Regions from separate parts of the Hoeflea algicola genome, predicted to be linked through region 2. Evidence: riboswitches for the same ligand, from Rfam matches in the RefSeq annotation. Region 2 holds a riboswitch; the other holds the start of a gene.
What was found. Region 2 has a riboswitch for cobalamin ahead of OEG84_RS10215 (energy-coupling factor ABC transporter permease). Riboswitches for the same ligand answer to the same signal wherever they lie in the genome.
Positions count from the first base shown of each region.

Region 1 (14,579 bases), 350 kb from region 2:
GTCGACCAGAATTGCGTCACGCTCAACCTGATCAATGCCAACTCTCCAATGGTGTTTGACGAAACCATGCTGGGCGCGCTCAAGGTCTATGCCCGCAACAACCAGGCCTGCGTGGTCTCGCCCTTCATTCTTGCCGGCGCCATGAGCCCGGTGACGGTGATCGGCACGCTGACCCAGATTCTGGCGGAAGTGCTTGCCGGGGCCGCGTTCACGCAGCTCGTGCGGCCGGGCGCACCGGTGCTGTTTGGTACTTTCGCAGCCTCGATTTCGATGCAGTCGGGTGCGCCGACCTTCGGCACGCCGGAACCGTCGCTAGTTTCTTATGGCGCCGCGCAGCTGGCGCGACGGCTGAAACTGCCGTTCCGCACCGGCGGATCGCTGTGCGGCTCCAAGGTTGTCGATGCACAGGCTGCCCATGAGAGTGCCTCAACACTCAACATGACGCTGCTGGCTGGCACCAATTTTGCGCTGCATTCGGCGGGTTGGCTCGAAGGCGGGCTGGTCAGTTCCTATGAAAAATTCATGATCGATGTCGATCAGTTGGGCATGCAGCAACGTTTTGCCCAGGGCGTCGACCTGTCGGAGACCGGTCAGGCGATGGATGCTATTGCCGAAGTGGGGCCGGGCAACCATTATCTCGGTTGTGCCCATACCCAGGCCAATTTCCAGAAAGCGTTCTTCCGTTCGTCGCTGGCTGACAACAATTCCTATGAGCAATGGCTGGCCGAGGGCGAAAAGCGCATCGAGGAACGCGCCCGGGCGCTGTGCCGGTCGTGGCTCGACAGCTATGTTGCCCCCGATCTCGATCCGGCGATCGACGAGGCGCTTCTGGCCTTCATGCGCGAGCGCAAGGAATCGATGCCCGACGCGTTCACTTGAACACAGCCCGCTCAAGCCAGGGAGACAGGCGCACAGGAAAAAGTTGCTGACCTCATTCATAAAGAGGTCTGGCGCTCTGCGTTTCGTGACGGCAAACCCGGTGGATGAGCCCCATGCCGGAAAGCGCTTCAACCCGCGCGCTTGAGAATGCGCTGGCGGACAACGGGCTTCGTCTGCGCGGGTGGATCCGGCTGGACGCGGCCAGTGCACCCATAATGGCGGAAGGCGCTGCTGCGTCGGCGCTGTGTCTTGTCGGCCATGCCGGTGGCGAATTCTGGCCGTCCTTTGCAGAGTGGTGCAATCAACACCCCGGGATCGCAGATCCGCTTGATAGCTGGTCAAAAGCGGTCATTGCGCCGATTGCGGCGGCGGCCGGCGGTGAAGCGGTGTTTCCGTCAGACCGGCCGTGGCATCCGTTCCAGCAATGGGCGATGGCGGCTGAAGGGCTCAAGGCCTCGCCGCTGGGGATGCTCATTCATCCCGAGTTCGGGCTCTAGCACGGCTACCGCGTCGCCATCCTGTTTGGTGCGGAGGCGGCCGCCAGCTTCGGCCTGACTGAGATAATAAGGGCGCAAATTCGCGCAAGCCCTCACCCCTGCGATAGCTGTGTGGACAAGCCCTGCCTGTCGCGGTGCCCGGTTGGTGCGTTTACACATGATGGGCTGGCTGTATCGACCTGTCGTGAGTATCTGGCATCTGACAATGGGAAACAGGGCTGCATGGTTTCAGGCTGTTTGGCCCGCGAAGCCTGTCCGGTGGGGCCAAAATACCGTTATGGTGGGGCGCAGATGCGATTTCACATGGCGGCTTTTGCATAAAAGTTGACGCGGCACCCAAGGATTGCCGATATCGTATCGTCAAAGCTTGGGTGATGGAGATGCGTGCCGGCATGAACTTGAGTACCCGGATCGACGACCCGGCGGATAATACGCTGGCTGTGCGCGCATCGGATGGCGACCGGGCAGCCTTTGCGCTGCTGGTCGAACGCCACTACGATTTCATCCATCGCGTGGCATGGAAATGGTGCCGCGACCGGTCGGCGGCAGAGGATATCGCCCAGAATGTCTGTCTTCGGCTTGGATTTGCGATCCGCAACTGGCGCAACGAGAGCGCTTTTACAACGTGGCTTTATCGCCTGACCATCAACGCGGCCCATGACCATGCGCGAGCGGCGGCGCGCGACAGGCGCAAGTCGGTGGCATGGTCGGTCCATGCAGGGGCTCTCGGTGAGGCGACAGAGGCGTATGACGCAAGTGACAGCGATCATGTTTGGGCTGCGGTCCGTGGTCTACCGGTGAAACAACGCGATGCAATGCTGCTGGTTTACGGCGAGGAGTTGAGCCACGCTGATGCGGCGGCGGTTATGGGCTGCGCCGAAAGCACGGTTTCCTATCATTTGCACACCGCGCGGAAGCGGTTGAAATCCCTTCTGGGCGAGGCCGGAGACGAGCGATGATCGATAAAGATCTCAAGAGACTGGCACGAAATCCGCGGGCGCCGCTGGAAGATGCCAAACGCCAGGCGCTGGATGTGGCGATGCGGGCCTATGACCGGGCCGGACAAGAAAAACCTCAAGCCACCCAAGGATCAGCCGCGGGTGGACGTCTTACCCATATCGCAACCTCGATATGGAGTGGACTGATGAAACAACGCTACATGGTAGGCTCGGCCCTTGCCACATTGATGATCCTGCCGGCAGCGGGCTATGTCGCCTGGCAGGTTTCGAAGGATTACACTGGCTGGCGGCCAGGGCTGTCGACTTTGTTGGAAGCGGATAGCGCTGCCAGCCCCGAGGCGACGATTGACGATAAAGCCACGCCGCGTTCTGAACCGACGGAAATGGAGCGCGCGGTTACCGCCCAGCCGGAAATGGCTCCGGCGCCGCGGCCATCCGCGCAGGCACTGGCCAAGCGCGCCTTCAAGCCGAACGGCGCGGTGTCAGGCGAAGCGGTCGGGCAGCCATTGGCAGGTCTCGCGCGGCAGGATTTTACGGCCCAACCCAATCGGCAGTCGTTTAGCGTTGTGGACAAGTACGATTCCAAACAGGTGCAAGACGGCGAAGGCGACATGGTGCAGGGTTTTGAAAGCAATCCCGTCAAATCCGTGGCTGAAGAACCGGTCTCGACCTTCTCCGCCGATGTCGATACGGCGTCCTACGCATTGATGCGCCGGGCGTTAAAGCAAGGAACGTTCCCCGATCCACGGACGATCCGGGTCGAAGAACTGGTCAATTATTTTCCCTATAATTATCCCGCTCCGGCCGACGCGGCGACACCTTTCCGAGCCTCCGTGACAGTGACGCCCACACCGTGGAATGAACACACCAAGCTTTTGCATGTGGGGGTGAAGGGATACGAGCTTCCGGCTACTGAGCGGCCGCGCGCCAACCTGGTGTTTCTGGTTGATGTTTCCGGTTCGATGAATGCGGCGGACAAGCTGCCGCTCTTGAAATCGGCCTTCCGGCTTATGGTCAACAAGCTTGATCCGGACGACACGGTATCGATCGCCACCTATGCCGGGGAAGCGGGAACCGTGCTGGAGCCGACCAGGGTTGCCAACAAGCAAGAGATTTTCGATGCGATGGAGCAGCTTCGCCCGGACGGCTCGACCGCCGGCGCAGAGGGACTGGAGGAAGCTTACCGATTGGCTGAAAAAGGTTTCATCAAAGGTGGTGTAAACCGGGTGATGCTGGCCACCGACGGCGATTTCAATGTCGGCCCGAGTGACGATGACGCCTTGAAGACGTTGATCGAGGCCAAGCGCGAGAGCGGCGTCTTCCTGTCGGTGTTCGGTTTTGGCCAGGGCAATTACAATGACCAGTTGATGCAGACGATTGCCCAGAATGGCAATGGCGTGGCTGCCTATATCGACACATTGTCGGAAGCCCAGAAGACATTGGTGCAGGAAGCCTCGGCGTCGCTGTTTCCGATCGCCTCGGACGTCAAGTTCCAGATCGAGTTCAACCCGGAGACGGTCGCCGAATATCGCCAGATCGGCTTCGAGACGCGGGCACTCAACCGCGAGGATTTCAACAATGACCGGGTGGATGCAGGCGAGATCGGATCTGGCCACACTGTGACGGCAATCTATGAAATCACCCCGGTTGAAAGCCCGGCGGTGCTCAACAGCGATTTGCGGTATGGCGCCCCAGCGACCGAGGCTGAGACCGAGACTGCGGCGGAGACCCGGCACGGCGACGAATATGCGTTTGTAAAAATGCGCGCAAAGGTGCCGGGCGAAGCGCAAAGCGAGCTTACGGAAATTCCGGTGACCACCGGGAACGAAGTCGACAGTTTTGACGCTGCCCCGGAAGATGTCCGGTTTTCGATAGCCGTCGCCGCGTTCGGACAGAAATTGCGCAAGGATGATGCGGTTTCACTCTATGGCTATAGCGCGATCGAGAAGGCCGCAGCTGACGCGCGTGGTTCCGACCCGTTCGGCTACCGCGCCGAATTCCTTCAACTGGTGCGGCTTGCGCTGGGGCTGGATCGGTAACCCATCCAACCCGCATCCGGCCGTCTGGTCGTGCTGTGTTGCAGCCAGCTGTTGCACTGATGTTTCGGTCGACGCCCAAAATGCCGGCCGAAACCCGGCCGAACGTAATAGTCTCGATCGGGTTAAGTCTTACCATGCGCATCTTATAGTCCAGCAAATTCAAAGAGATACTTGATGCGCCAGTATCGGTATTTGTGCTGTCTCTTGTAAAAGATATATCTTTGCATAGATAATACGATATAAAGTGCTAACGATTATATGAAAGGATTCCAATATGTTTGGAATGCACAGACACAGATGCCACGGCGATACACGTCATTTCTCTGGTCCCGAGGGATCAGGTGGGCGTGGCGGCGGTGGACGTGGTGGCCCGTTTGGACGCCATCGCGGCGGTCCGTTTGGTGGTCGGGGCAAGCGCATGTTCGACGCCGGCGCGCTGCGGCTGGTGGTTCTCGGCCTGATCGCCGAGCAACCGCGCCACGGCTACGATATCATCAAGGCCTTGGAAGCCCGCTTCCAGGGAGCCTACAGCCCAAGCCCCGGGGCGATCTATCCGATGCTGCAGATGCTGGAGGAAGCCGATCTGGTATCTTCACAGATGCAGGGCGCGAAGAAGCTCTTTGCTATTACCGAGGAGGGGCGGGCCTATCTCGAGGAAAACCGCGTCGATCTTGACCGGATCAATGCACAGATCGACGAAGCGTCGGAAGAAATTCAGGGTGTGTCGCTGGGGGCCGAATTCCGTGCCTTGCGCAAGACGCTGTTCCGCCAGGTGCGAAGTGGCGGTTTTTCCGCCGAACAGGCCCAGCAGGCGCTGGAAATCCTGAAGAAGGCCCGCGGCGACATCGAGGCCTTGCAGGACTGAAATTGGGTGCGGCGACAATTCTGCACCGAAAGCCTGGACAGGACAAGCAAAAGGCCGGTGCATGTGCGCCGGCCTTTTGCTGTGATTGCGTTGGTATGGATTAGATTCAGCTGCGACGGCGACGCTCGCGACCGGGGGCCTTGTTGTCGGCGGCCACGGTATTGCGCATCGGGCCGATGCGTTCGACGATTTCCTCGACCGTCGGGCGTGTTGCCTTGGTGTGGCCGTCAATCGCTTGGCGCATGGCGGCAAGGTGCTCGCAGGATGTGCCGCAGCAACCGCCGATGATGCGGGCGCCGCTGTCGATTGCCATCCGGGCGTAATCGGCCATCAGTGGCGGGGTGCCGGAGTAATGGATTTCGGCGCCACGGAATTCGGGAATGCCGCAATTGCCCTTGACGACGACGACAGCTTCGGGATCGGCATCGGTCATGTCGAGCAGCGAAGAAAGGATGTCGGAGGCACCGACGCCGCAATTGGCGCCAACGGCAAACGGGCCGTCGCCGATATCCTTGGCAAGTGAATGAATGTCGCGCGGATGCACGCCCATCATGGTCTTGCCGGCGGTGTCGAAGGAGCCGGTGTAGACATAGGGCAGTTCATGGCGCACCGCGGCTTCGGCGGCGGCGCGGATTTCGTCGGTGGCTGACATGGTTTCAATCCAGACGACATCAATGCCGCCGGCCTTGAGGCCCTCTATCTGCTCGGAAAAGGATTCGATGGCTGCTTCGTAGGTCATCGCACCCAGCGGCACGAGCAGGTCACCGGTCGGGCCAACGGAGCCAGCGACAATGACCTTGCGCGGCGCCTTGTCAGCGACGGCGCGGGCGATCTCGGCAGCCTTCTTGTTGAGTGCATACACCCGGTCGTGGGCCTCGTGCAGCTTCAAGCGGTTGCGGGTGCCGCCAAAGGAATTGGTGAGAATGATGTCGGAACCGGCGTCGACAAAATCCTGGTGCAGCTTGGTGATTTTCTCCGGCGCTGTTTCCAGCCACATTTCCGGGGCCTCGCCTGATTCCAGACCCATGGCGAAAAGATTGGTGCCGGTGGCGCCGTCGGCGAGCAGGACGCCCTTTTCAGCCAGCAAGTCGGCAAGCGGATTGGAAACGGGCATTGAGTTCTCCTTTACAGGGTGGCGTCCGGTCGGACGCGCAAGGGCCGCTGCAAGCTGATCAAGGGATGCTGCAGGTCGCCGTGCAAAGGGCGGGATACAGCACATCATACATAGTGTGATGCGATACGTATAAAGATATGCTTATATCATTGCAACAAGCTTGCCGGTCTGAACATAAAAAAACCGCGGGCGATTAACTCGCCCGCGGGATCTTTCGATTGATCAGTTTCCGCACTGTTGCCTTGCGCGGAGTGAAAGCAATCAGGCTGCTGCGGCTGACTCATGATCCACTGGCGTCACCATGGCGGCGATGACATCGCGGATGTCGATGTTGCCGATCGGTTTACCGGAAGCATCGGTGACATGGGCAGTCGATGCGTTGGTGTCAGTCATTTTCTTGGCAGCGACCTCAAGCACCGAACCGGCGGCAACCGGCATGCCTTTCGGCTCGCCCGACAGCGGGGTCATCACCATGTCGATGGTGATCACACGACCGCGGTTGACCTCGCGGACAAAGCTCGAGATGTACTCGTCGGCAGGGTGCAGCACGATTTCCTGCTTGGTGCCCTGCTGGACCACTTCACCATCGCGCAGAATGGCAATGCGGTCACCAAGGCGCAACGCCTCGTCGAGATCGTGGGTGATGAAGACGACGGTCTTGCGGATTTCCTTCTGCAGATCCAGCAGCACGGTCTGCATGTCCATGCGGATAAGCGGATCGAGCGCCGAGAAGGCTTCATCCATCAACAGGATCGGCGCATCATTGGTCAGCGCCCGGGCAAGGCCCACGCGCTGCTGCATTCCGCCCGAAAGTTGATTGGGGTAGTTGTCCTCAAAGCCGTCAAGGCCGACGCGGGTAATCCAGCGCCGCGCCTGGGTTTCCTGTTCTTCACGCGGCAGGCCCTGGATTTCCAGGCCATAGACCGCATTCTCAAGCACCGTGCGGTGCGGCAGAAGCGCGAACTTCTGGAACACCATGGCGGTCTTGTGGCGACGGAACTCGCGAAGTTCGTTCTCGTTCATCTTGACGACATCTTCATCGCCGACAATGACTTCGCCAGCGGTCGGATCGATCAGCCGGTTGATATGGCGGATCAGCGTGGACTTGCCGGATCCGGACAGACCCATGACAACCTGGATGCCGCCGCCGGGCATGTCGATGTTGATGTCCTTGAGACCGAGCACATGATTGTGTTTGTCGTTGAGCTCGGTCTTGGTCATGCCGCCCTTGACGGCGTCGATATAGGCTTCCGGATTGGGTCCGAAAATCTTGTACAGATTGCGAACGCTAATTCCGATTTCAGCGGATTGCTCAACCATGGACCACCTCTAGATGCTTCTGCAACCGCTTGCCGTAGGCTTGGCTGGTACGGTCAAAGATGATGGCGATGCCGACAATGGCGAGGCCGTTGAAAATACCCAGTGTGAAGTACTGGTTCGAAATTGCCTTGAGCACAGGAAGACCGAGACCCTGAACGCCGATCATCGAGGCGACCACGACCATGGCGAGCGCCATCATGATGGTCTGGTTGACGCCAGCCATGATGGTCGGCAATGCCAGCGGCATCTGCACGTTCTTGAGCCGCTGCCAGTTGGACGACCCGAATGCGTCAGCCGCTTCGAGCACATCCTTGTCGACCAGGCGAATACCGAGATTGGTCAGGCGGATGATCGGCGGAATGGCGTAGACCATCACGGCGATCAGGCCGGGAACGCGACCGATGCCGAGCAACATGACAACAGGAATGAGGTAGACGAAACTCGGCATGGTCTGCATCACGTCGAGGATCGGATTGAGGACGGCCTGGATCCGATTGGACCGGCCCATGAGAATGCCGATGGGAATGCCGACAATGATGGCAAGTATCGTCGCCACCACCGTCATGGCGATGGTTTTCATCGTGTCTTCCCACATGTCGAAATAGCCGATCAGCAACAATGTGATCACGACTCCGATGGTGATCTTGGTGCTGCGGCTCGCCAGCCATGCGATGACTGCGAAGGCAAGGATAACGAGCGGCCAGGGTGAGCTGGTGAGCAATTGCTCGACGCGATACATGAACCACTGAACCGGGTAGAGGGCGGTTTCAAACATATCGCCATTGGCCCGGGTGAAATCGCGAAACGCGAAATCGATCGCCTTTTTAAGCGCGGTTAGTCTGTCGGTGTCCATGGCGGGGAATTTAGTGAGCCAATCCATATTCACGCTCCAAATACGGTGAAATAATTTGTGCCAATCGCAAAGCGATCAGCAATGCATCGCTGCCTTCCGCTTGACGAATGCACCAATTGGCGCGTGCCCCGTTTCAGGCCCCCAGAAAACTGCGGCTGCGTGTGATCGCGGCCGACCTGATCTGGATATAAGTGTGGCGGACCTGAGCCCGCCACACTGTAAGCAATGGCTTACATCACTGCCTTCTTGACTTTTTCGGCAGCTTCCGGCGAAACCCACTTTGTCCAGATATCCTCATTTTCCTTGAGGAAGTGACGGGCACCGGCTTCACCTGTTGCCTGGTTGTCGGCCATCCAGGCAAGCAGCTTGTTGACCGTGGAGTTAGGCCAGCTGCGGTTTGCAAGATAGTCGTAGGCTGGTCCTGCGCGTTCCTTGAATTCCGCGGTCACGACCGTATAGACTTCAGACTTCGACCAGGCGTTCTTCACGGGATCCGGGCAATCGGTGATCGAGGTGCAACGATCCCATTCTTCCTTGTTGTGTTCGACGCCATGGTCGAGCTTGACCATTTCGTACTTGCCGAGGATGGCAGTCGGCGCCCAGTAGTAGCCGAGCCACGGCTTTTCGCTTTCGTAGGCCTTGGCGATCGAGCCGTCGAGGCCGGCAGCGGAACCGGTTTCAACCGTTACCCAGCCCTTTTCTTCAGCGCCGTAGGCCTTGAAGAGGTTGGTGGTGATGATGCGGCAGCCCCATCCTTCAGGACAGTTGTAAACGCCACCCTTGCCTTCGTTTTCCATGCCAGGCGCCGGAAACAGCTCCGGGTGTGCCAGTGCATCGTCGATGGTCTTGATGTCTGGGTGCTTGTCAGAGAAATATTTCGGGATCCACCAACCTTCGACGCCGCCATCGCTGAGCGATTCGGATGCGTAAAACAGCTTGCCTTCAGCAACGGCTGCATCGAGCAGGGTGCGCAGCGAATTGATCCAGGCTTCCGGAGCAACATCCGGTTCCTGCTTCTCGATCATGGAGGTAAGTGTCGGGGTCGTGTCACCAGCGACCAGTTCGGCCTGGCAACCATAGCCTTCCGACAGGATGACTTCGTCGATATTGGCGAGAACTTCGGCCGAAGCCCAGTTCATGTTTGCGATCGTAACGCGACCGCATTCGCTGTGCGAGGCGGCTTGAGCGACGCCTGCGTAGCCCATAAGGCCCATGGCGAGAACGGTGGAAGCGAGAAGCTTCTTCATGTGTAAGACCTCCCAGTCTCATGTTTGCAGTGTTTGTTCCACTTTTCGACAAATCCGGTCACTGCTCATACCGGATGCCCATGGAATTGAAGGCGTGTCGCCTCTCGGCCATTGAAGACCAATCAATACGTCGAAAATGACGCAATGACGACATCCAGCAGCGCAAAACCGACCAGCGGAACTCTGTCGCCGGCCGATGCGCGTTTGAACTGCCACGGTTAAGGGTAAGGACTTGGCGCGAGAAATCAACTGCAGCATAAAGAAATCGCATCTGCAGTGCAGCATTGGGCAGATTTGCCTGAATTGAATTCCGGCGGGCCGAATAAAATGCACGATTCACGTTTGCTTAGGATTTCAATAACTGTCCGGTAAGGTTGTCTGGGTTAAACCTCTTCTCACGGCGGGGGACAACCGCCGAACACCCCGGATTAGGTACTGCGTACCGGGATGTCGCGAACCTCGCGTGTACTTGTGGGGACGCCAGGCGTATTTTTTGGCAAACCGTTCGGATCTCAGGGTCCGGACGGTTTTCGCATTGGAGAGCCGGCAGCGCCAGAACCTGCTTTCGCCGCTAACAGATCTACAAAAGAAAAGGCCGGACGATTGCTCGTCCAGCCACATTATATTGCCGGTGTGCTCCGATCTGGAGCGGACATTGTCGCCAGTTTCAGCCTGCCGAATAGGTCCGGATGAAGTTGCTCAAGCCAACCAGCCTGCTCTTTGCCTTCGGGTTGGGAGTCGGAAGCACGTTATTCCATGCGATTTGAACGCTATTGGCATTATTGAACACGTAGAGCATCGCTAAAGTCCTTCCGAATTGGTGTCTGTGGCAGGTCTGAATCGCACCTGTAATCTGGTTCTGCTCTAGGCTGATCAGGGGAGCCGGGCGGGATCAAATCCGCCATCGGATGTCGCAATTCAGACGCCCGATAATTTTCCGCTGCCGAATTTTGGAATGCGGTTAAAGCGTGGTTAACAAAGGGTGCCGCAGGCCTCTTTCAGTAAGCTCTCAGGGGTGCTATCGCAGCGGGCATGACCAGGGCGTTGATGTTACAGGGAACCGGATCGGATGTTGGCAAAACCGTGCTTGTCGCGGGGTTTTGTAGGCTTGCCGCCAATCATGGATTGAGGGTGCGGCCGTTCAAACCGCAAAACATGTCCAACAACGCTGCTGTCGCCGATGACGGTGGCGAAATTGGCCGGGCACAATGGCTGCAGGCCCTAGCCTGCCGGACGCCAGCGAGCGTTCACATGAACCCGGTGTTGCTCAAGCCGCAGTCGGAAACCGGGTCGCAAATCGTCGTCCAGGGCAAGGTTGCAGGCCATGCCCGCGGTCGCGATTACCAACAGCTGAAGCCGAAACTGCTGGCGGCAGTGCTGGAAAGCTTCGCGGTGGTCAGCGCCGAGGCCGATCTGGTGCTCGTCGAAGGCGCTGGGTCACCGGGGAAATCAATCTGCGCGCCGGCGATATCGCCAATATGGGATTCGCGACAGCGGCGAAGGTGCCGGTGGTGCTGGTTGGTGACATTGACCGGGGTGGGGTGATCGCATCGCTGGTGGGCACGCACACGATTCTTCCCGACGAGGACCGGGCAATGATCGTCGGCTACCTGATCAACAAGTTCCGCGGTGACGTGAGCCTGTTCGACGATGGTATTTCTGCGATTGCGAAGTTTACCGGCTGGCCGTGCCTAGGGGTGATTCCCTGGCTCGCACCGGCGGCGCGGCTGCCGGCCGAGGATTCGGTGGCGCTGGAGCGGTTGGTGCAGGCAACGACTGGCGGACTGAAGATTGCGGTGCCGATGCTGTCGCGGATCGCCAATTTCGATGATTTCGACCCCCTCAAAGCCGAACCCGGGGTCAATCTGGTGTTCGTGCGGCCCGGCGAACGGTTGCCAGAGGATGCATGTTTGGTGGTTCTCCCCGGATCCAAGTCGACGATTGCCGATCTTGCCGATTTTCGTAGGCAGGGATGGGACCGGGATCTGATGGCGCATCATCGCCGCGGCGGCCACATCATCGGCATCTGCGGCGGCTACCAGATGCTGGGCCGACAGGTCAGCGATCCTCACGGGCTAGAGGGGGGCGAGAGTGTCGCCGTCGGGCTCGGTCTGCTCGACATTGAAACCGAGTTGGCGCCGGAGAAGACGGTGCGTAACATTGACGCACGATCGGCTGAACACGACGTTTTGCTGTCTGGCTACGAGATTCATCTGGGGGTGAGTCGGGGTAACGATTGCGCGCGGCCGATGACCATTCTCGATGGCCGTCCCGATGGCGCGATCTCAGCCGACGGGCGTGTTTCAGGTACCTATCTGCATGGATTGTTTGATTCTGACATCTACCGGGAGCGGCTGCTTGCCAGGTTCGGGGTCAGCGGCGGCACTCGCAATCACCGGGACGAGGTTGACGCGGCGCTCGATGCCATCGCAGCCGATCTTGACCGTCTGGTGGGATTTGACCGTCTGATGCAGGCGACGTCACCAATCGGGCGTTGAGGGCCAAGACGGGTTGCAATGGCGATTGACACTCATCTGCGGCGGCCCTATCAATTGAGATTGGAATGGTTCCAGAAACTCAGGTTGGGTTTCCGGATCAAAAGGGAATGCGACGGGATGGACCCAAACAGGGCATCTTTATCGCAGCCGACCCCGCGACTGTAGAGCGGCGAGGCGAATGTCACCGGCCCGGGTGGCCAGAGTGGCGGATGACAATGGTGTTTTCCTGCTCACTTGAAGCTCCGGACCGGACAAGCCACTGACGTGGCGGCATGATCAATCGGCGCGGACGCCTCTTTGTCTACGAATCGTCCCGTTTTCATGACCGCATTGACGTTGGGAAGGCCGGCATTTGCTGATGTTGACGGCAACGTTGACGTGACCCGCGAGCCAGGAGACCTGCCATTCGCACCGGTTGAGAGCCGGACCTTCGGAAGAAACCTTCTTCCGAAGTCACTCACGGAGGTTGTCATGTCTGCTAAAACCCAAACTCTTTCCCTGACCGATCGCATCGGCGCACGCACCGTTGCCGGCCTGATGGCATTGGTCGTCGGTTCGATCCTTGTGTTCGGCGTTGGCCTTGCCAATTCGCAGACGCTGCACGACGCAGCGCACGACACAAGGCATTCCTACGGCTTTCCCTGCCACTAAGGGATTGATATCATGATTGTCAGGTTGCTCCTGGCGGCTCTTGCCGCCGGGCTCATTGCCGGTATGGTGATGACGCCCGCTCAATATACAAGAATCGTGCCGCTGATCCTGCAGGCAGAAACCTATGAAAACGGCGATGCCGGCCACGCTCACGGCGTTGCCGAAACCGACGGCGCTGCGGTTGCCGCGCATGACCACGGCGAAGAGGAAACTGTTCTCGGATTTGGCCGGCTGGGTAACACCGTTCTGGCCAATCTGGTCGCGGGCGCAGGCTTTGCGTTGCTGCTTGCCGCTGTTGCGCTGCTGACCGGGATCGAGTTTCCCGCTGGCCGCGATGCCGTGGTGCGGGGCTTGATGCTTGGTGCAGCCGGCTGGTTCAGTGTGCAATTGGCGCCGGCATTCAGCCTGCCGCCGGCCGTACCCGGATTCCCCTATGCCGATCTTGGCACCCGGCAGGAATGGTGGGTAATCGCGGTGGCAGCCTCCGCGCTGGGGCTCTGGCTGATCGTGCAAAGACCGGAATGGATCGCCAAGGCGCTCGGAGTGATCGTGATTGCAGCGCCGCATTTCTGGGGCTCTCCAGTGCCCGAGGATCTGTCGAGCAATGTGCCGGCCTATATTGCCTCCGCCTATGCGGCAGCGTCGCTGGCCACCACATTGTTTTTCTGGCTGGTGCTTGGTGGCTTGCTGGGGCTGTTCATGTCGCGGGTGCCCCCGGACCAGACGGCGTGACCAGCGGCCTGACGCCAGTCACGCTGGTGCTGGGTGGCGCACGGTCGGGCAAATCCGCATTCGCCGAATCGCTGTTGGAGGCATCGTCGCCGACGCGGCTATACCTTGCCACCGGCCAGGCCTGGGATGAGGAGATGCGGACGCGTATCGCTGCCCACCGGGATCGGCGCGGAGCGGGCTGGGAAACCATCGAGGCGCCGGTTGATCTGGTTCAGGCGCTGGAAGCCCACGCCCGGGCTGAGCGCCCGGTTCTTGTCGATTGCCTGACCTTGTGGGTGACCAATTTGATGCTTGGCGAACACGATATCGATGCGGCATTCGAAAAGCTTGCTGCAGTACTTCCGGGCCTCAAAGGCCCTGTGGTTTTCGTCTCCAATGAGGTGGGGCTCGGGATCGTGCCGGAAAACGCCATGGCGCGGGCTTTTCGCGATCACGCCGGCCGCCTCCACCAGTTAATCGCGGGCCTTGCCGACGACGTGTTTTTCGTCGCCGCCGGCCTGCCACTCAAAATGAAGGGGTGACCCCATGATTGCTTCGAAAATTCCCGCCACCGTGATCACCGGCTTTCTCGGCGCCGGCAAGACCACGCTGATCCGGCACATGCTGGCCAATGCCAAGGGCAAGCGGATTGCGCTGATCATCAATGAATTCGGCGATCTCGGCGTGGATGGCGACGTGCTGAAGGGTTGTGGCGACGAGGTCTGCTCAGAAGACGACATCGTTGAGCTGACCAATGGCTGTATCTGCTGCACGGTGGCTGATGATTTCATTCCGACCATGGAAAAGCTGCTGGCGCGCGACAACCGACCCGATCACATCGTCATCGAGACCTCCGGCCTGGCGCTGCCGCAACCGCTGGTCGCTGCCTTTAATTGGCCGGGAATCAAGACCCAGGTGACCGTCGATGGCGTCGTCACGGTGGTCG
Region 1 covers NZ_JAOVZR010000001.1:1,708,873-1,723,451, reverse strand. The annotation lists gene OEG84_RS08465 (trimethylamine methyltransferase family protein) at 1-879, shown strand, start outside; partial or broken gene OEG84_RS25475 (ferredoxin) at 993-1,697, shown strand; gene OEG84_RS08455 (RNA polymerase sigma factor) at 1,769-2,335, shown strand; gene OEG84_RS08450 (vWA domain-containing protein) at 2,335-4,374, shown strand; gene OEG84_RS08445 (PadR family transcriptional regulator) at 4,658-5,239, shown strand; gene bmt (betaine--homocysteine S-methyltransferase) at 5,346-6,353, opposite strand; gene OEG84_RS08435 (quaternary amine ABC transporter ATP-binding protein) at 6,615-7,673, opposite strand; gene OEG84_RS08430 (ABC transporter permease) at 7,666-8,553, opposite strand; gene OEG84_RS08425 (ABC transporter substrate-binding protein) at 8,757-9,773, opposite strand; partial or broken gene OEG84_RS08420 (cobyric acid synthase) at 10,806-12,271, shown strand; cobalamin riboswitch at 12,321-12,692, shown strand; gene OEG84_RS08415 (CbtB domain-containing protein) at 12,743-12,922, shown strand; gene OEG84_RS08410 (CbtA family protein) at 12,935-13,654, shown strand; gene cobU (bifunctional adenosylcobinamide kinase/adenosylcobinamide-phosphate guanylyltransferase) at 13,651-14,175, shown strand; gene cobW (cobalamin biosynthesis protein CobW) at 14,180-14,579, shown strand, end outside.
Region 1: it holds a riboswitch for cobalamin, as region 2 does, so the genes downstream of both, OEG84_RS08415 (CbtB domain-containing protein) here and OEG84_RS10215 (energy-coupling factor ABC transporter permease) in region 2, are expected to answer to the same signal.

Region 2 (14,579 bases):
CGGTGCCGTGTTCTCGTCGAATTATGAATATCCCGGCCGCTACACGCGTTGGGACACGGCGGTTATTGATCCACCGCTGGGGATTTCTGCCAGAAACCGGAAGCTGACCATCGAGGCCTATAACGGTCGCGGCGAAGCCTTGATCGAGATCCTCGCCGCAAAGCTTGGCGGACAGGCCGACTTCACCATTTCCGCGCGTGCTGCCCGGACGCTTGAGATCGACATCCATGAACCCGACCGGGTGTTCTCCGAGGAAGAGCGCTCGCGGGCGCCGACGGTGTTTTCGGTGCTCAGGGTGATTGTCGAACTGTTTCATTCGGAAGAAGACGGAAATATCGGCTTTTATGGCGCGTTTGGCTATGATCTGGCGTTCCAGTTCGATTCCGTGCCGCCGAAGCTGGTCCGCTCCGATGATCAGCGCGACCTGATGCTTTATCTGCCTGACGAAATTCTGGTGGTCGACAACCATGCCGCCAAGGCCTGGATCGACCGCTATGATTTCGCACTCGATGATGTGACCACTGAGGGCCGGGAGGCGGACATCAGTCCCGAGCCGTTCAAACCGGCCGATGTCATCCCGCCCAAGGGCGATCATACGCCGGGCGAATATGCGGAACTGGTCAGGCGCGCCAAGGAGAGTTTCAAGCGCGGCGATCTGTTTGAAGTTGTGCCGGGCCAGACATTCTTCGAGCGCTGCGAAGCCCGGCCCTCGGAGATCAGCCGCCGGCTGAAAGCCATCAACCCGTCGCCCTATTCGTTCTTCATCAATCTCGGCAACCAGGAGTATCTGATCGGCGCGTCGCCGGAGATGTTCGTGCGGGTCAATGGCAGACGGATCGAAACTTGTCCGATCTCGGGCACGATCAAGCGCGGCGAGGATGCCATTTCGGATTCGGAGCAGATCCTCAAGCTGCTCAATTCCAAAAAGGACGAATCCGAACTGACCATGTGTTCGGATGTCGACCGCAACGACAAGAGCCGGGTGTGCGAGCCCGGTTCGGTCAAGGTGATCGGCCGCCGTCAGATCGAGATGTATTCGCGGCTGATCCACACCGTCGACCATATTGAAGGCCGGTTGCGTGACAACATGGACGCGTTTGACGGCTTTCTAAGCCACGCCTGGGCAGTAACCGTGACCGGTGCGCCGAAGCTCTGGGCTATGCGGTTTCTCGAAAACAATGAGAAAAGCCCGCGCGCCTGGTATGGCGGGGCCATCGGCATGGTCGGCTTCAATGGCGACATGAACACCGGGCTGACGCTGCGCACGATCAGGGTCAAGGACGGGATCGCCGAAGTCCGCGCCGGCGCGACGCTGCTATTTGATTCCAACCCCGAAGAAGAAGAAGCCGAAACCGAACTCAAGGCCTCGGCGATGCTCTCGGCGATCCGCGATGCGCGGCGTGGCAATGCGGATGTTGCCGGCAGGCAGACAGCGCGGGTTGGCGACGGGGTATCGATCCTGCTGGTCGATCACGAGGATTCCTTCGTCCATACGCTGGCCAATTATTTCCGCCAGACCGGCGCGAAGGTGACCACCGTGCGCTCACCGGTGGTTGATGCCACATTCGAGCAGGTGTCGCCTGATCTGGTGGTGCTGTCGCCGGGGCCGGGGCGGCCCAAGGATTTCGATTGTGCCGCCACCATCAAGCAGACGCGTGCCCGAGCGGTGCCGGTGTTTGGCGTCTGTCTCGGGCTGCAGGCGATTGCCGAAAGCTTTGGCGGAAGCCTGCGCGAACTGGCCGTGCCGATGCATGGCAAGCCATCGCGAATCCGGGTGGCGTCCAAAGGCATCATCTTTTCCGGCCTGCCCAACGAGGTGACGGTCGGGCGGTATCATTCGATTTTTGCCGACAGTGCCACATTGCCGAAGGAATTCCGGATTACAGCGGAAACCGATGACGGAGTGATCATGGCGATTGAACACGAGAGCGAACCGGTGGTCGCTGTGCAATTCCATCCTGAATCGATCATGACGCTCGGCCAAGATGCCGGAATGCGGATAATCGAGAATGTGGTGGCGCACATGACGCGCGGAAAAAAGGTGAAGGCGGCATGAGACACATCCACAGAACCGGCCGGGGTCTGATGACCGGTGCATCTGCTGCCCTTGTTGTTTGCCTGTCTGTCGGGGTAGCCCCTTCATGGGCGCAGTCGGATGAAGAGGCGGAAGCCGGGCGGGAGTTGGTCGAGACCAATTGCAGCCGCTGCCATGCGGTGGGGACGGCGGATGCCAGCCCGCACAAGGCGGCGCCGCCGTTCCGCAAACTGTCTGACAGTTTCCCGATTGACGCGCTTGAGGAAGCCTTCGCCGACGGACGGATCTATTCGAACCATCCCGACATGCCCGAATTCATCGCCACGCCGGAGCAGATCGAGGCGATCATCACCTATATCGCCTCGCTGCAGAGCTGACCGGAGATGCCACAATCTGCTCTCACCGTGCGGCGGCTGGCGTTCTGGTCGATCCCGCTGGCGCTCGGTGTGATGGCGCTCAAGTTCGTCGCCTGGCATGTCACCGGGTCGGTCGCGCTTTATTCCGATGCGCTGGAATCCACCGTCAACGTGATTGCCGCGCTGGCGGCGTTCATTGCCGTCGGCTACGCCCAGAAGCCGGCCGATACCGGCCATCCCTTTGGTCACTACAAGGCTGAGTATTTTTCCGCCGTGCTGGAAGGTGTGCTGATCGCTGTTGCAGCCCTTTTGATCGTCAACGAGGCGATTGCCGGGTTGATGGCGCCGCAACGGATTGAAGCACCGGGGCTGGGGCTGGCGATCAACGCCAGTGCTGCGCTGATCAACGGTGTCTGGGCCTATGTGCTGATCCGCGCCGGACGGCGTTACCGCTCGCCGGCGCTGAGCGCTGATGGCCATCACATTTTCTCCGACGTCATCACCTCGGCCGGCGTCATCATCGGGCTGGGTCTGGCGATTGCCTTTGATCAGCCGCGGCTTGACCCGTTGCTGGCACTGATTGTCGCCATTAATGTGTTGTGGCAGGGCTGGAAGGTAATTGCCTCATCGGTTGACGGGCTGATGGACCGGGCGATTGATCCCATCGATGAGCAGCGCATACAGAGCATCATCAAGGCCGAAGCGGGCGGCGCCATCGAAGCCCATGATATCCGCACCCGGATGGCGGGCAGGGTGTCTTTTGTCGAGTTTCATCTGGTGGTGGACGGCGACATGAGCGTGGAAGCATCGCACGCGATTTGCGACCGGCTGGAGACCAGGCTGCGCCAGCAGGTCGAGGGCATTCGGGTGACCATCCATGTCGAGCCCGCGCACAAGGCCAAGGATGAGGGTGTCAGGCTGACCTGAGAGATCTGTGAGGCTTGATCAGGTTTTCGATCGCAAAGCCTGCTATCCGCCAAACTTGTCGAGCGCCATGCGGAACACATCGGCATCGACATTGCCGCCGGAAATGGTGACGATGACGTCTTCGCCTTCGATCTCGTCTGCATGAAACAGCGCGGCTGCCAAAGCCACAGCACCGCCAGGTTCGGCGACGAGCTTGAGCCGGGAAAAGGCATGAGCCATGGCGTGAAGCGCTTCGTCCTCGGTCACGACCAGTCCTGGACCGGCAAGCCGGGAAACAATCGGAAAGGTCAGGTTGCCTGGTTGCGGGGTGATGATCGCATCGCAAAGCGAGCCGGAGAGGCGGCTGTTGCGCTCGATGACGCCTGACGCCAGGCTGCGAGCCATGTCGTCAAAATCTTCGGGTTCCACCGGGCGCGCCCGCAGACACGGGGCGTCCGCCTCAAGTGCCAGCGCAACCCCCGCGGTAAAGCCGCCGCCGCCGCAGCAAACAAGCACATCGGCCTTGGTGATGCCTTCGGCGCTCGCCTGTTCGGCGATTTCCAACCCGCAGGTTCCCTGACCTGCAATCACCAGAGGGTTATCATAGGGCACGATCAGCGTCAGGCCGTGTTCTTCCGATAGCCGCGCGCAAATTGCGTTCCTGTCATCTTTTGCGCGGTCAAACAGAACCACCTCGGCTCCGAGAGCCCGTGTATTGTCGATCTTCGACTGCGGTGCATCCGATGGCATGACAATGATCGAACGCACGCCATGCCGGCTCGCTGCCAGGGCCACGCCCTGCGCATGGTTGCCGCTGGAAAAGGCGATGACGCCACGTGCCCGGGCTTCGGGATCCAGCCCCGACACCGCCGACCATCCGCCGCGAAACTTGAAGCTGCCGGTGTGCTGCAGGCATTCCGGCTTGACCCAGACCCGCCGGCCGGCGATCTCGTCGAGGAATGGAGAATTCAGCAAGGGCGTGCGCCGGGCATGGCCTTCAAGCCGGGCCTGGGCGGCGCGGATCATCTCGATGTTCATCCGGGGGTCCTCATGTGAATCGTTTGTCAGGATGCTATCGGCGCAGTGGCCCGTCTCCAAACCCTTTTGCGGCTTTGGCATGCTCGGATCATCCGATAAACGAAAAACGCCGCGCGATCCTGATCACGCGGCGTTTGCCAATCTCATATAGAAGAACGTTTATGCCGCCTGATTGTGCAGGCGGTTATAGAACATCGGATTGTCCTGGGTACCGCTGAAGGTCTTGGCGAGCGCCAGGACGCCAAGATCGGCGATCGGCTCTATGATGATGACCAGCATGTAGGCGCCACCAAAAGCTGCAATCTGCGAGAGGTTTTCAGCACCGAAGCCGTGGCCATACAAAGCCCAGAATCCAACCCACATGACGATGCCGCCCTGATAGCTGGTCGAGAGCGCGAGTGCCTGCTTGTAGGACACATCCTTGTAGGCGGTGCCCGCCGGGATGATGCGCTTGGCAATCAGCGACATGGCGTAGAGCGGCACCAGCAGGGTGGTGACGTTCATACCGTATTGCGGCAGATCGAAAGGCGCGAAGAAAACGCCTTGCATCAGCAGCCCCAAAGCCAGGCCAATTGCCGCGGGACCGGCCCCGAACATCAGATACAGCGTCGAGCCGAGAATGAGATGGACTTCCGAGACGCCGATTGCGTGGTGAGGAAACACTTCGAAGAACACAAATACCATCAGTGTGGTGATGACCGAGCGCATTCCAAGGGCTGCGACGCCACCATCGTTGCGGATCGTTTCCCAGGACATCTTCATCAGAAGGCCACCAGAAGCAGCGGCCGTTGCGTAGCTCAGAACGATCTTTGCGCCGTCAACGACGCCAGGTTCAATATGCATAACGTAATCCTTTCCGCACCCTTCGTGCGACAGGTTGAATTCGGAAGCGTATGATGGCTTCCCCGAAATTCGGGCAGGTCTCCTGGCTCGCGCTTCATGGCCGTCATCCGCCTTCCCGGATTTCTCCAGTGGCATGATGGATGCAGCTCGCGCTTACAGTTGCGAGGGCAGCCACGGATCGGGTCCCATTACGGGTCGTCCCTACCGTGTTCCCCTTTAATCCCGAAGGCTTGGCCTTCTTGGAACCCGAACAGGCCAAAACTAATTCACACTACCTGAGATGGCAATCTGAAAAGACGACGTTACGCGGCAAACTCCGTTGCTTGCCTTGCTCCTGTGGCCCTCATTGTCAGATCGGATTGCCGGTGCCGACGCTGACTGTTACGCATCCGGGATGAATGTTGAAAACACCGACCATCCCGATTTGCTCGGCTCCGGGCTTGCAACGTTTGCCGTCATCGCCGCTTCCGTGGGGTTTGGTCTCGTTCCCTATTTTGCCCGTACACTGACGGCTGAAGGAATGGCGCCGCACGCAATCGCCTTTTTCCGCTATGCCTTCGCCGCGATCGTGCTCTTACCCTTTGTCTGGCTGGCCCGGGCGCAATGGATGGCGCTTATATGGGGGCTCGTTGCCGGTATCGGCATGGGGGTCGGCTGGGTCGGTTACGTCCGCGCCGTCGAGATCGTTCCGGTATCGACGGCGGGCATTCTCTACATGACCTACCCGGTGTTCACGCTGCTGATTGCCTGGCTGGTATTCGGCGATTCGCCGGGTCGCCGCGCCATCCTGGCGGCGTTGATGATTGTCGCGGCCGCCGCACTCGCGACGTCGCCGGATGCGATCACGCCGGATCAGGTTCCTGCACTGATTCTGTCCCTGGCGGCCCCACTGGGGTTCGGCTTTGGCATCAACGTGCTGGTGCACAAGCTTGCCGTGCTCAAACCGGTGGTGCGTATTGCCTGTGTCAGTCTCGGCTCGGTTCTGGGGCTGTTGCCGCTGATGGCGACGACCCCGGTGGCGGCGTTGTTTCCCGTTACCGTGTCAGGCTGGTGGCTGGTGGCGGGCATCGCCTTTGGCTCGGCGCTGGTTCCGCAATTGCTCTATACCGTGGCGGCTCCCGTCATCGGCACTGCCCGGACGGCGATTGCCGGCAGTTTCGAGTTGCCGACGATGTTTCTGGTTGGCTGGTTTGCCTTTGCCGAGCCGGTCGGAACTGCCCAATGGGCTGCCTGCGCAATTGTCATTCTGGCGATTGCGCTGACGCCACGGAAGTCGATTCGCAGTGTGGCTGCCAACATAGCGGTTGAGACTAAACGCTGTTCATGACGTCGAATTTCCTTGCTGCGCCGCAACAAAAATATGCCGGCGCGCCTTGACATGGCCACATTTTTCGGGCCTAAGGGGGCAACTGGATAGGGGCCCTTTCGGCCGCTGCACGCCTCCTTAAGCGATGAGCGTGTTCTGACTTCCCCTAAAATCCACCTTGAAATTTCGCGTCGGCCAGCGGCGATGCGCCCAACCCGAACACCCCCGATCGCGGAGATACCGCTGCCGGAGGGACTTGTTTTATCGGGCATGGTCCGCGAATTGGCGGCGCTCAGCGCACGCCCCGACGCCTGCCCAGAATCCTGGAAGTTATTATATGTTGTTTTCCCAACTCGGCCTCTCCAAGGCCCTTCTCGACACGCTTGACGGTCTGCATCTGACGACGCCGACGCCAATTCAGGTGCAGGCGATTCCGCCAGTGCTGGAAGGCCGCGACGTCATCGGTCTGGCACAGACCGGCACCGGCAAGACCGCGGCCTTCGCGCTGCCGATCCTGCACCGGCTGGCGCCAGGCAAGCCCGCTGCACCGAAAAAGGTGCGGGCGCTGATCCTGTCGCCAACCCGCGAACTTTCCGCCCAGATCGCCAAGAGCGTCAAGGATTACGGCCGCAAGCTCAATCTGAGCTCGGCAGTTGTCGTTGGTGGCGTTTCCAGCCGTCCGCAGATCAAGGCGCTGGCAGGCGGCGTCGACATTCTGATTGCAACGCCGGGCCGGTTGATGGACCTGATCGAGCAACGCACGGTCTCGCTCAACGAAGTCGAAGTGGTGGTGCTCGACGAGGCCGACCAGATGCTCGATATCGGCTTCATGCCGGCAATCAAGCGCCTCCTGGCCATGACACCACAGGGTCGTCAGACGCTGTTGTTCTCGGCGACCATGCCGAAGGAAATCCGTCAGCTCTCCGACCGTCATCTCAAGGATCCGATCGAAGTGTCGGTGATCCCGGCCAAGAAGACCGCTGACCGCGTTGAACACTCGGTCATGCACATGCAGACGCCCGCCAAGATGGGTGCGCTGGCAAGCCTGATCCGTGATCGCAAGGGCGAACGGGTGATCGTGTTTACCCGCACCAAGCGCGGTGCCGACAAGGCCGTCAAACGGCTTGAAACCGATGGCATCAATGCTGCTGCCATTCACGGCAACAAGTCGCAGGGCCAGCGCGAACGCGCGCTTGCTGGCTTCCGCGCCGGTACTGTGCCGGTGCTGATTGCTACCGACATCGCCGCCCGCGGCATCGATGTGCCGGGTGTCAGCCTGGTGGTCAATTATGAATTGCCGAACGTGCCTGAAGTCTATGTTCACCGTATCGGCCGCACCGCGCGCGCTGGCGCCGAGGGCACTGCGGTGACCTTCTGTGCACCGGACGAGCGTTCGCTGCTCATGGATATCGAGAAGATGCTGAAGGTGGCAATTCCGGTCGATAACGCACCGGAAGGCACCTATGTCGACGCGCTGGCCGATCCGGATGGCGACTTCAAGCCACTCAGCCGTACCCAGCGGCCGCGTCAGGGCGCCAAGCCGCAGGGTCAGGGGCGCAAGCCGGGCCAGGGGCAGGGCCGCAAACCGGCCGGCTCCGGACAGCAGAGCGGCAAGCCTTCTAACGGTCAACACCCCGGCAACCGGCATCAGCCTGCAGCCGCCGCCAACCAGAATGGCGACCAGCCGGCATCGAAGCCGCGCCGTCGGCGTCGCAGCGGCGACCGTCGTCCGCGCCCCGAACAGGCCGGCGACCGCGCCACTGCCTAGGACTGACAATTTTTCGCCGGAGTACCGGCGAAACCAAATCGATGAATTTCTCACGGCGCAGCGGTTTTCCGCTGCGCCGTTTGCCTGTTACAGCGCCATTCGCGCCCGCCACCATTGTTTCGCGGGCCGGATCGTACTATCTGCGGGGCAGACAAACCTTTGGAGAACGGCTGATGAGCGACGAAGACGAAAAGACGACGGAACTGCCGTTGGGCAAGGAAGCGGAAGCCAACCTGTTCAAGTCGCGCTCGATTTTCATCTATGGCGGCATCAACCAGGAATTGGCGCACAAGATTTGTGCGCAACTGGCGGCGCTGGCAGCGGCAAGCGACGACGACATCCGCATTTTCGTCAATTCACCGGGTGGCCATGTCGAATCGGGCGATTCGATCCACGACATGATCGGCTTCATCAAGCCCAAGGTGATCATGATCGGCACCGGCTGGGTGGCTTCCGCCGGCGCGCTGATCTATGTCTCGGTGCCGAAGGAACAGCGCTTCTGCCTGCCCAATACCCGCTTCCTGCTGCATCAACCGTCTGGCGGCACCCGCGGCATGGTCTCCGATATCGAGATCCAGGCGCGCGAGATCATCAAGATGAACGAGCGGCTCAACAAGATCTTTGCCAAGGCCACCGGTCAGAAGGTTGAAAAGATCGCCAAAGACACAGACCGCGATTACTGGCTATCGGCCGAAGAGGCCAAGGATTATGGTCTGGTCGGCAAGATCATCACCAACCAGTCCGGACTCTGAGCCTGATTGATAGAATGATGAACGAGGCCTCCGCTGGCGTGAGCTGGCGGGGGTTTTGTTTAATATGTTCCGGGTCCTGTCTGCCGGTGTGATTTTCGCTCAGGATCGAGAATTGTGACATCGAGCCCAAGACGGGGTGCGAACACTTCCCCGCCAAGTGCTGTCAGGTGCCAAGCACCGGTCAATTGAACAGCGTTTTAAGGCCTTGATGCGGAGAACGATCCTGTTTTGCGTTCGATGCTGAACAACCAGTGAGGTCAGCCGCTTGATTCCGACACTTGAAACAGAACGCCTGCTGCTCAGGCCGCAGACCATGGCTGACTGGCCGGCTTACGCGCGCCTGATGATGTCCGATCAGGCCGTCTATCTGGATGGTCCGCATTCGCTGGGCGACGCCTGGGGCCTGTTTTGCCACAATCTGGCGCAGTGGCGGCTGATGGGGCAGGGCACGCTGATGATCGAGAGCCGCGAGACAGGTGAGTGCCTTGGCCAGGTCGGCATTCACTACGGGCCGCTGTTTCCCGAACACGAACTCGGCTGGCAGCTCTATCCGGGAGCCGAGGGCAACGGCTATGCCCTCGAGGCGGCGCAGGCCTTGCGCGACTGGGCCTTTGCTGTGCGCGGGCTCGAAAGCCTGGTCAGCCACATCGATCCGGAAAATCACGGCTCACGCAAACTGGCCGAGCGGCTGGATGCCGAGCTGATCCTGGATCCGGACCGTCCGGGGCCGGAGGTTCTGCTTTACCGGCATAAAATGTGAGTGGCGTCGGGTTTCAGGCAGCCAGCCGCTGGAAGATGACCTGATTACGTCCGCCGGCCTTTGCCGAGTAGAGACACTTGTCGGCCACACGGAACAGGTCGTCGTAAGCGGTATGCCCGCCGAAGGCCGCGCCGCCGACGCTGACGGAAAGCGCATGGGTTCTGGCTGATGGCGGGAACTCGATTTCATTGATATCTCGCCGAATGCGCTCGGCGACAATGCCGGCCTGATCGAGATTTGCTTTCGGCAGGAAGACGCCGAACTCCTCGCCGCCGATCCGCCCAACGATATCGCCTTGCCTGAGCGAGGTCTGGATGGTTTGTGCGATGAGCTTCAGCGCGACATCACCCTCCTGGTGACCAAAACGGTCATTGATTGATTTGAAATGGTCGGCATCGATGACCAGAAATGCTCCGGCGTTGTGTGCCGGCTGCCGCATCGCCTGTTGGAGATAGGCGTCGACCAACATCTTGAATGCGCCACGATTGAGAACCGCTGTCAGGTTGTCTGTCGAGGCGATAATGCTGATCTCGTGGTGGGCGATGGCCAATTGCCGCATCTTGTAGAGCAGCAGGAACAACAGCGGGACCGCCAGTCCGGTTGGCAGTAGTATGTCAACAATGATCGCACTGCTGAGTTCGGCATCAGTCATGCCGGAAAACCTGACGGAATCGACAATCAGGGTAGCACCAATGCAAAAAACCGTGCCGCCCAGGGTTCCGGCGATGACCCTGGCCCAGCCGGTAGCTGAAAAATCAAGCTTCACTCTTGCACCTGCTCCATTGCACCCTGATCATCACTGACCCAGATTGCAATAAAAGCCCGGAAACATATGCATTAGCTTTAATGTCTCAGCGTCAGTTGTGGGGGGTGTGTTCTTTGGTGCCCGGCACTCGCCGCAGGCGTTGCGTGCGCACAAAAAAGCCCCCGCCGGGCTTTGCCTGCGGGGGCTCACAATAGCTCACGTCACAAGCTTACGGCCCTCGACCGCAGCCTATCCCTGCTCAGGAAAAGTCCAGTGGGCGGTCGCCGTCAGCGTCCTTGATGCGGGTCGGCAGGCCGTTGTGGTTGAGGATGTTGAGGAACGGCTTGGGGTCGAGTTCCTCGACATTGGCCATCTTCTTGACGTCCCACTCGCCAGTGGCGACCAGCATGGCGGCGGCGACCGGGGGCACGCCGGCGGTGTAGGAGATCCCTTGCGAGCCCACTTCGTTGTAGGCGTCCTTGTGGTCGGCGACATTGTAGATGAAGACTTCGCGTTCCTGGCCGTCCTTGGTGCCTTTGACGAAATCACCGATGCAGGTCTTGCCGGTGTATTCGGGTGCCAGCGATGCGGGATCGGGCAGGCAGGCCTTGACCACTTTGAGCGGCACTACTTCTGAGCCGTCAGCGAGCTTGACCGGCTGTTCCGACAATAGGCCGATGGATTTCAGCACGGTGAAGACGTTGATGTAGTGATCGCCAAAGCCCATCCAGAAGCGCACATCGGCGCCATCCATGTTCTTGGCCAGTGAGTGGACTTCGTCATGGCCGCAGAGATAAGCCTTTGACGGGCCGACGACCGGCAGGTCGTAGGTCTTGCCGATTTCGAACATCTGGTTGGTCTGCCATTCGCCCTTCTGGAAGGAATAGACTACGCCAGTGAATTCGCGGAAGTTGATTTCCGGGTCGAAATTGGTGGCGAAATACTTGCCGTGGCTGCCGGCGTTGATGTCGACGATGTCTACATCGGTGACCTTGTCGAAATACTCATCCTTTGCGAGCTTGGCATAGGCGTTGACGACGCCCGGATCGAAGCCGGCGCCGAGGATGACGGTGACGCCCTTTTCAGCGGCTTCGTCAGCGCGCTTCCATTCGTAGTTGCCATACCAGGGTGGGGTTTCGCAGATCTTGCCCGGTTCTTCATGGATGGCGGTGTCGATATAGGCGGTGCCGGTGTCGATGCAGGCGCGCATCACCGACATGTTCAAAAATGCTGTGCCGACATTAATAACGATCTGCGAGTTGGTCGATTTGATCAGCGCCTTGGTGGCTTCGATGTCCATGGCATCAAGCGCGTGGCCCGCAAGAACGCCGGGCTGCTTCATGGCGTTCTTCTCACGAACCGAGGCGATGATGGCATCACATTTGGCCTTGGTGCGCGAGGCGATGTTGATGTCGCCGAGCACGTCATTGTTCTGGGCGCATTTGTGGGCGACGACCTGGGCGACGCCGCCAGCGCCGATGATGAGTACGTTCTTCTTCATGATGGGGGACTAACTCCTATGTCCAATCGTCAGATGCCTTAAGAGAGGCTGTGTTCAAAATCCGCGTAATCAAATTCGCGGACCGTTCTGATGCTGCCATCCAGCTCGCGGATGGCGATTGACGGCATACGCACGCCGTTAAACCAGTTTTTCTTGACCATTGTGTAACCGGCTGCGTCTTGGACTGAAATCCGGTCGCCGATGGCCAACTGTTCAGGGAAATTGAACTCGCCAAAGATATCGCCGGCTAGGCACGACTTGCCGCAGATCATGTAGCGGTGATCGCCAGTATCGGGTGCGATCTTGGCCTTTTCGCGGTAGATCAACAGATCCAGCATATGGGCTTCAATGGATGAATCGACAATGGCCAGATTCTTGCCATTGAAAAGCGTGTCGAGCACGGTGACTTCCAGCGTCGTCGATTTGGTGATCGAGGCTTCACCGGGTTCGAGATAGACCTGCACGCCATACTCGCCGGCAAAGCGCTTGAGCCGCTCGGCGAATTTTTCCAGCGGATAATCATCGCCGGTAAAATGAATGCCGCCGCCGAGGCTGACCCATTCGGCTTTCTTCAAGAGCGGGCCGAATTTTTGCTCGATCTCGCCCAGCATCTCATCAAACAGCGCGAAATCGCCGTTTTCGCAATTGTTGTGGATCATGAAGCCGGAGATCATCTCCATCACCGGCTCGACCTGTTTGAGATCCCATTCCCCAAGTCGCGAATAGGGCCGGGCCGGATCGGCCAGATCGAAGGTGGAGGAGGACACGCCGGGATTGAGCCGCAACCCGCGAGTGATGCCATCTGCCTTGTCGGCAAAACGAGTGAGCTGACCGATCGAATTGAAGATGATCTTGTCGGCGTGGGTCACCACCTCGTCGATCTCATGATCGGCATAGGCCACTGAGTAGGCGTGGGTTTCCTTGCCGAATTTCTCGCGGCCGAGTCGGACCTCGTAAAGCGACGAGGAGGTGGTGCCGTCCATGTAGTCGGCCATGAAATCGAACACCCCCCAGGTGGCAAAGCATTTCAGCGCCAGCAGCGCCTTGGCGCCGGAGAGTTCGCGCAGCCGGGCGATCTTTTCCATGTTGGAAAGCAGTTTCGACTTGTCGATCAGATAATAGGGGGTCTGGATCAAGGCCTGCTCCATTCAGGTGGCGGGGCGAGGAAGGGCGAGGGCGCACGTGCCGCTTTGGCAGCGGGTGTTCGGGGGGAGGTAGGGAATACCGGCGCCTGAGGCAAGTGGGTAGCAGGTTTTTGTAGCAAAAACGCTGACCTGACGCCAGTATGCGGGCAATTGCCATCGCTGCACTGTCCGGAACCGGGTGAATCGGCGCTAAACCCGGCAACAGCGGAGGTTCGGTGGCGCAAACGGCCTGCGCCGGGGCGGGCTATTTGACCTTGTTCTTCTTGACCTGGCGGATCATCTTGCCAAAAGCCTTGTCCTTGGAACGGCGCTCGGCAAGGCTTGCGGAATTGTGCCGGTCTTCGGCCAGCAGCTTGCGCCAGCGCGCCAGCCGCTCGATATCGACTGCACCGGTTGCAACTGCCGCCAGCACCGCGCAGCCGGGCTCTGTCTCGTGCCGGCAATCGCTGAAGCGGCAGGCGCCGGCAAGATCATCGAGTTCGGAGAATACTTCGGCCACGCCGGCGCCGACATCGGTGAGCTGGATTTCGCGCATGCCCGGTGTGTCGAGCACAGCGCAGCTGCCGGGCAGAATGTGCAATTGCCGGTGCGAGGTGGTGTGGCGGCCCTTGGCATCGTCCTCGCGGATTTCCTGGGTGGCGGCACTCTCGGTGCCTGACAGTGCATTGGTGAGCGTCGATTTGCCGACACCTGACGAGCCGAGAAAGGCAACTGTCTGGCCCGGCTTGCACCAGGGCGCGAGCTTGACCTTCGGCTCTTCGCCCCGGGCATCGAGCACCAGCACCGTGAGCGCGTTGGAAATCGCCTCCGCCTGTTCGACATAATCGGCCGGATCGTCGCACAGATCGGCCTTGGTCAGCAGGATCACCGGCGTCACCTCGGCCTCGAATGCCAGCGCGACATAGCGTTCCAGCCGCGCGACGTTGAAATCGGCGTTGCAGGAGGTGACGACAAAGGCGGTGTCGATGTTGGCGGCGATCAACTGCACCTGGCGGTCATGGCCGGCGGCGCGGCGCTGGATCACGCTCTTGCGATCGAGCAGCCGGCTGGCGCTGGGCAGAACGTGGTTGAACAACAGCCAGTCGCCGACGGTGGCATCGGCGCGCGGCGGCAGCATCTCGTCAATGCCGTCGCCCAGCACCCGAAGCCCGCTGCGGTGTACCTCGGTGACCCGCACCGGCGGAGTTTCGGCCAGCTCATTGATGTCGGTCTGCTGGGCATAAAACGGCTGCCAGCCGAGCTCTTGCAGCACCGACAGCGCCGGCTTCGGCGTGCCCGACTTGGCGACGTCGCCGGGCTTGGCGTCGGCCTTGCCGGTGGAAAGCGTGAATTTCGAATAGTCTCGTGACATGACGACTGGCTTTCCTGCGCCGGGGCGGCCGGGGCTGAGATAACAGAGCTTTGATGACGAAGCATCACCGCGC
Region 2 covers NZ_JAOVZR010000001.1:2,060,932-2,075,510, reverse strand. The annotation lists gene OEG84_RS10235 (anthranilate synthase) at 1-2,056, shown strand, start outside; gene OEG84_RS10230 (c-type cytochrome) at 2,053-2,412, shown strand; gene OEG84_RS10225 (cation diffusion facilitator family transporter) at 2,419-3,318, shown strand; gene OEG84_RS10220 (threonine ammonia-lyase) at 3,361-4,335, opposite strand; gene OEG84_RS10215 (energy-coupling factor ABC transporter permease) at 4,495-5,178, opposite strand; cobalamin riboswitch at 5,234-5,443, opposite strand; gene OEG84_RS10210 (DMT family transporter) at 5,573-6,505, shown strand; gene OEG84_RS10205 (DEAD/DEAH box helicase) at 6,822-8,252, shown strand; gene OEG84_RS10200 (ATP-dependent Clp protease proteolytic subunit) at 8,426-9,004, shown strand; gene OEG84_RS10195 (GNAT family N-acetyltransferase) at 9,270-9,764, shown strand; gene OEG84_RS10190 (GGDEF domain-containing protein) at 9,778-10,530, opposite strand; gene OEG84_RS10185 (saccharopine dehydrogenase family protein) at 10,769-12,010, opposite strand; gene OEG84_RS10180 (carboxynorspermidine decarboxylase) at 12,049-13,146, opposite strand; gene rsgA (ribosome small subunit-dependent GTPase A) at 13,400-14,506, opposite strand.